2 linked regions of the Sphaerisporangium rubeum genome follow. The protein of the gene in region 1 interacts with the protein of each later gene in a pairwise test. Links are inferred from orthologs where the notes say so. Each region holds a gene or a part of one and is shown on either strand. Other genes may lie near its edges.

Region 1 (3,173 bases):
GTCGAGGAGTTCAAGCGCACGATGCGCGGCCTCCCCGGCGAGTGGTACGTCATCCACTCCTACGCGGGTTACGAGAACCGCGTGAAGTCCAACATCGAGACGCGCACCCAGTCCCTCAACATGGAGGACTACCTCTTCCAGGTCGAGGTGCCGACGCACACCGTCACCGAGATCAAGGGTGGCAAGCGCACCCCGGTCAAGGAGCGCGTGCTGCCGGGGTACGTCCTGGTGCGCATGGAGCTGACCGACGAGTCCTGGTCCGCGGTCCGCAACACGCCGGGTGTGACCGGTTTCGTCGGCCTGTCCAACCGGCCGAGCCCGCTCAGCCTGGACGAGGTCGCCAAGCTGCTCGCGCCTGAGCCGACCGAGCAGGCCAAGACCACCACCGCCAAGGCCGCGGCCGCCACCGTCGACTTCGAGGTCGGCGAGTCGGTCACCGTCATGGACGGCCCGTTCGCCACGCTCCCCGCCACGGTCAGCGAGATCAGCGCCGAGTCGCAGAAACTCAAGGTGCTGGTGTCCATCTTCGGCCGTGAGACCCCGGTGGAGCTGTCGTTCAACCAGGTCTCCAAGATCTGACGCCGTCCGGGTCTCGGTGATCCGCCGCCACGCATACACTGGTAAGTCGTCCCCGCGGGCCGAGAGCCGACGCGGGGTGAATCCCGAGGGATGGCCGCCTGGCCGGCGCATGCCCTCGGTGGCTTCCACCTCCGTGGAAGTCTCGCAGGAGTAAACGGACCCGGAGTAGGACAATGCCTCCAAAGAAGAAGATCGCGGCACTGGTCAAGGTGCAGCTTCCGGCCGGCCAGGCCACACCCGCGCCGCCGGTCGGTACCGCGCTCGGTCCGCACGGCGTGAACATCATGGACTTCGTGCGGCAGTACAACGCCGCCACCGAGGCCCAGCGGGGCAACATCATCCCCGTCGAGATCACCATCTTCGAAGACCGCAGCTTCACCTTCATCACGAAGACGCCGCCGGCGCCTGAGCTGATCAAGAAGGCCGCGGGCCTCGACAAGGCGAGCGCCAACCCGCTCCGCGACAAGGTCGGCAAGCTCACCAAGGAGCAGCTGCGCCAGATCGCCGAGACGAAGATGCCGGACCTCAACGCGCTCGACATCGAGGCCGCCGAGAAGATCATCGCCGGCACCGCGCGGTCGATGGGCATCACCATCGCCGACTGACCGGTCGTCCATCTGGATGATCCGCGTCGGTGGCACCCGAATCACGGGCCGGACGGCACGGCCGTACCGGCGCCATCGGTGGGAGGGCCACGCGCTGGCCCACGACCACGCACTCCACGAGGAGAGAAATGAAGCGCAGCAAGACCTACCGCAAGGCGGCGGACCAGATCAACCCGGAGAACCTCTACTCTCCGGTCGAGGCCGCCAAGCTCGCCAAGAGCACCTCGGTCACCAAGTTCGACGCGACCGTCGAGGTCGCCCTGCGGCTGGGTGTCGACCCCCGCAAGGCCGACCAGATGGTCCGCGGCACCGTCAACCTCCCGCACGGCACCGGCAAGACCGCCCGGGTCCTGGTCTTCGCGACCGGTGACCGTGCCGAGGAGGCCCGCGCCGCGGGTGCCGACATCGTCGGCGCGGACGAGCTGATCGACGACATCTCCAAGGGCAACCGGCTCAGCGAGTTCGACGCCGTCGTCGCCACGCCGGACCTCATGGGCAAGGTCGGCCGTCTCGGCCGCGTGCTCGGCCCCCGTGGCCTCATGCCGAACCCCAAGACCGGCACCGTCACGCCGAACGTCGCCAAGGCCGTGACCGACATCAAGGGCGGCAAGATCGAGTTCCGGGTCGACCGGCACGCGAACCTGCACTTCATCATCGGCAAGGTGTCGTTCCCCGAGCGTCAGCTCCTGGAGAACTACTCCGCCGCGCTCGACGAGGTGGTCCGGCTCAAGCCGACCGCGGCCAAGGGCCGTTACCTGAAGAAGATCACCTTCTCCACCTCCATGGGCCCCGGCATCCCGGTGGACCCCAACATCACGCGCGGCATCACCGCCGAGCTCGACGCCTGACGGTCCTCACCGGCAGCGCAGCCGCGGGAAAGGCCCCACGCCACGTCGGCGCGGGGCCTTTTCTCATTTCCTCCTCAGGTCGTGTCCTCGCAGGTCAGATCATCTGTGATCGCGTCGGCCCGCTGCGTGCGGGCATGTCTGCTGGAAAGAACTCGCCGCACGGGGTAGAGGGGGCGCGTAGGGTCGAAAACACGTCCGGGGGGATAGAAGGGAATCGAAGTGAAGCGGCGAACTACTTCCGCGATGGTGGCTGCCGGCGCGGCCATGCTGATCGCGGTCTCGGCTTGCGGTCAGCCGACGCAGAGCACGGCGCAGCCTCTCGGCTCGGTCAAGCTCGCAGCGGCGGAGGCGCTGCAGGCGAGCGTGAAGAGCGCCGAGTCGGTGGACTCCTACCAGGCGCAGATCTCGGTGGACTTCACCTCACCCAAGGACGGCGCGGGTTCGGTCACCGGCACCATGGTCTACCACCAGAAGCCCCAGGTGGCCTCGGACGTCACCTTGGACAAGATCTCGGCCGGCGGCCAGAACGTGCCGGGTGGCGTGCGGGTGATCCTGCTCGGGCAGACGGCGTACATGAAGGTCGAGATGCTGAACAAGCTCCTCGGCGGCACCAAGTCCTGGATCAAGCTCGACCTCGCCGAGCTCGGCCGCTCGGCCGGTGTCGACGCCTCTCAGTTCCTCGCTCAGGCGCAGCAGCTCGACCTCAAGACCAGCGTCAAGATGATCACTGGGTCCAAGGACGTCAAGGCCGTCGGCACCGAGACGGTCGGCGGTGTGGACACCACGCACTACAAGGGCACCTTCCCGGTGGCCGCGGCCGTGCAGCAGCTCGACCCCGAGATGCGCCAGAAGCTGGAGCCTCAGCTCGGCGAGCTCAAGGACATGAAGTTCGACGCGTGGATCGACGCCGAGAACCTGCCGCGCAAGATGGAGATGAACGGCGCCGCCGAGGGCGGCACCTTCAAGGCGGCTCTGCAGTTCAGCCAGTTCAACGAGGCCGCCGAGGTCACGGCCCCGCCGGCCGACCAGGTCGGCGACCTGCCGAAGGGCCTCAACGGCAACGGCGGCGCCATCGGTGGCTGACCACCGCCTGTACGCCTCGGTACGTCCCGCACCGGCCGGTGCGGGACGTACCGTTGTC
Region 2 (3,302 bases), 1.8 Mb from region 1 along the record:
AGACGGGGCCGGTACGGCGGCACAGGGCCATCCGGTACCGGCGCGGGATCGAGCCGGTACCGCGCGCCGCTCAGGTGGGCCAGGCGCCGGCGAGCATCTCTCTGGTGTCCTTGAGGAGCTGGGGCAGGACCCTGGTGTGGCCGACGATCGGCATGAAGTTGGTGTCGCCGCCCCACCGGGGGACCACGTGCTGGTGCAGGTGACCCGCTATGCCGGCGCCGGCCACGTGGCCCTGGTTCATGCCGATGTTGAACCCCTGGGCTCCGCTGGCCTTGCGCAGGCAGAACATGGCCCGCTTGGTGAAGTCGGCCAGTTCGGCGGTCTCCGGCTCGTCGAGGTCGCCGTAGTCGGCCACGTGGCGGTAGGGGCAGACCATCAGGTGGCCGGAGTTGTAGGGATAGAGGTTCAGCACGGCGTACACCGAGGAGCCGCGTGCGACGGTCAGGCCGTCCTGGTCGGACATCTTGGGTATGGCACAGAAGGGGCACCCCTCCCCCGGGCCGGTGCCCGTGGGCTTGCCCTCACCCTTGATGTACGCCATGCGGTGCGGCGTCCACAGCCGCTGGAAGTTGTCGGGATCCCCCGCGCCTGACTGCTCGATCGACTCCTGCATGCCATGCAGCATAGGACGGCGGGCCACGCGGCACCGCCCCAGGGGACGGTGCCACGGCTCGGCGCAACGGCACGTCCCTTGCAGGGACGGTGCCACGGCCCCGCACAGCCGTACCCCTGTCCGAGGACGGTGACGCGTGGGGCCGGCACGACCCCATATGGTCCGTGCGGACCAGGACCGGTCAGACCTGGATGCGGCGTTCCACGGCGTCGACGATCTCGGCGACGGCGTCGGCCACGGCGACGCCGTTCTTCTGCTCGCCGCTGCGGTAGCGGAACGACACCGCGCCGTGGGACACGTCGTCGTCGCCGGCCAGCAGCATGAACGGGACCTTGGACTTCTGCGCGTTGCGGATCTTCTTCTGCATGCGGTCGGCCGAGGCGTCGATCTCGACCCGGATGCCACGCGCGCGCAACCGCTCGGCCACGTCCTGGAGGTAGGTCACGTGCGCGTCGGAGATCGGGATGCCGACGACCTGCACGGGGGCGAGCCAGGGAGGGAACGCGCCGGCGTAGTGCTCGACCAGCACGCCGAAGAATCGCTCGACCGAACCGAACAGGGCCCGGTGGATCATGACGGGCCGCTGCCGCGCGCCGTCGTCACCCTGGAACTCCAGCTCGAACAGCTCAGGCAGGTTGAGGTCGACCTGGATGGTCGACATCTGCCAGCTCCGGCCGATGGCGTCCTTGACCTGCACCGAGATCTTGGGCCCGTAGAACGCCGCGCCGCCCTCGTCGAGCACCAGGTCGAGCTTCTCGGACTCGGCGGCGGCCCGCAGCGCCTCGGTGGCCTCGGCCCACACCTCGTCGGTGCCGATGGACTTGTCGGGGTCGCGGGTCGACAGCTCCAGGTAGAAGTCGTCGAGGCCGTAGTCGCGCAGCAGGCCGAGCACGAACCGCAGCAGGCTCTTGAGCTCGTCCTGCATCTGGTCGCGAGTGCAGTAGATGTGCGCGTCGTCCTGGGTCATGCCGCGCACGCGGGTCAGGCCGTGCACCACGCCGGACTTCTCGTAGCGGTACACGCTGCCGAACTCGAACAGCCGCAGCGGCAGCTCACGGTAGGACCGGCCCCGCGACCTGAAGATCAGGTTGTGCATGGGGCAGTTCATCGGCTTGAGGTAGTAGCGCGCGCCTTCGAGCTCCATGGGGGGGAACATGCCGTCGGCGTACCAGCCGAGGTGCCCGGAGAGCTGGAAGAGGTTCTCCTTGGTGATGTGCGGGGTGTTGACGAACGAGTACCCCGCCTCCTCGTGGCGGCGGCGCGAGTAGTCCTCCATGACGCGGCGCACCACACCCCCCTTGGGGTGGAACACCGCGAGACCCGAGCCGAGCTCGGTGGGGAAGGAGAACAGGTCGAGCTCGGCGCCGAGCTTGCGGTGGTCGCGCTTCTCGGCCTCGGCCAGCAGGTGGAGGTACTCGTCCTGCTTGTCGCGGGACTCCCACGCGGTGCCGTAGATGCGCTGGAGCTGAGGGTTCTTCTCGCTGCCCCGCCAGTAGGCGCCGCCGGAGCGCATGAGCTTGAACGCCGGGATGACCCGGGTGGACGGCACGTGCGGCCCGCGGCACAGGTCCTTCCAGCACAGCTCGCCGGAGGAGGGGTCGAGGTTGTCGTAGATGGTGAGCTGACCCCCACCCACCTCGACGCTCTCCTCGTCGGCGGCGCCACCCTTGAGTCCGATCAGCTCCAGCTTGTACGGCTCGGCGGCGAGCTCGGCGCGCGCGTCCTCGTCGGAGACGGGACGGCGGGAGAACAGCTGGCCCTGCTTGACGATCTCGCGCATGCGCTTCTCGACGCGCTTGAGGTCGTCGGGGGTGAACGGCCGCGCGACGTCGAAGTCGTAGTAGAAGCCGTTCTCGACGGGGGGGCCGATGCCGAGCCTGGCCTCGGGGAACAGCTCCTGGACGGCCTGGGCCATGACGTGCGCGGTGGAGTGGCGCAGGATGGACCGGCCCTCGGGGGAGGCGATGTCGATGGGCTCGACGACGTCGCCGTCGGCGACCTCGCTCGCGAGGTCGCGCGGCTCACCGTTGACGCGGGCCGCGACGACGGTGCGGCCGTCGGCACCGAGCGCCTCGCCGGCCGTCGTCCCCGCCGCCACCACACGCTCGGCTCCGGCGAGGGTGATGCGTATTTCGAGGGCGGCGGGCACGGTCACTCCAAGGTCTAGAAGGGCTTTCCCATCATCGTGCCCGATGGTACCGCCGAATCGCCTCCCGTTATCTCGCCAGGAGATCTCGTCAGGCGCGGCCGGGCCGCGCACCACGGTCAGGTCAGGCGGCGCGGCTGGTAGCCGAGCGCGGCGAGCTCGGCGCGGGTGCCGCGGAAGACGTTGCGGTCGGTGGAGCCGTGCGCGTACTGGTGGATGGTCCAGCGCCGCCACGGCGCGGGGACCACGGGACGGCCCTTCGGGTGGCTCGGCGCGGCGATCCACAGCGGGTGGTCCTGCAGGCCCTGGCAGTTCCCCTTCCTGGCGAAGGCGAGGAACGTGTAGATCACCGGCCGGACCCCGGTGACGAGCGAGATGACCTTGCACCACCGCCTGGCGAACGCCGACACCTCGCGCGGCGGCAGATGCCCCGACCGTTCCAGGTCCAGCGCGATCAGGTCGCCACGCCGCAGACCCCCCGCGGCGTCCACCACGTCGAGGAAGTGCCGCGCCTGGTCCACCGGGTCGGACTTGGGGTGGCCG

What was found.
Region 2: the proteins of rplA (region 1) and thrS interact in binary tests that used the Escherichia coli proteins (3 or more experiments, as listed by UniProt). The link is inferred for Sphaerisporangium rubeum from one-to-one orthologs.

The regions. Positions count from the first base shown.
Region 1 is NZ_JACHIU010000001.1:1,422,200-1,425,372, forward strand. The notes cover bases 314-3,172. They hold rplA (50S ribosomal protein L1), read left to right. Parts: upstream 314-1,312; coding sequence 1,313-2,032; downstream 2,033-3,172. Other genes in these bases: nusG (transcription termination/antitermination protein NusG), read left to right, coding at 314-579; rplK (50S ribosomal protein L11), read left to right, coding at 753-1,184; BJ992_RS06105 (SCO4651 family lipoprotein), read left to right, coding at 2,276-3,115. In the rest of the region: more of nusG, read left to right, coding at 1-313. UniProt on the Escherichia coli protein: One of the primary rRNA binding proteins, it binds very close to the 3'-end of the 23S rRNA. Forms part of the L1 stalk. It is often not seen in high-resolution crystal structures, but can be seen in cryo_EM and 3D reconstruction models.
Region 2 is NZ_JACHIU010000001.1:3,268,892-3,272,193, reverse strand. Bases 279-3,266 are described here. They hold thrS (threonine--tRNA ligase), read right to left. Parts: upstream 2,763-3,266; coding sequence 795-2,762; downstream 279-794. Other genes in these bases: BJ992_RS14075 (GH25 family lysozyme), read right to left, coding at 2,879-3,266; BJ992_RS14085 (HIT family protein), read right to left, coding at 279-613. In the rest of the region: more of BJ992_RS14085, read right to left, coding at 71-278; more of BJ992_RS14075, read right to left, coding at 3,267-3,302. UniProt on the Escherichia coli protein: Catalyzes the attachment of threonine to tRNA(Thr) in a two-step reaction: L-threonine is first activated by ATP to form Thr-AMP and then transferred to the acceptor end of tRNA(Thr). The rate-limiting step is amino acid activation in the presence of tRNA.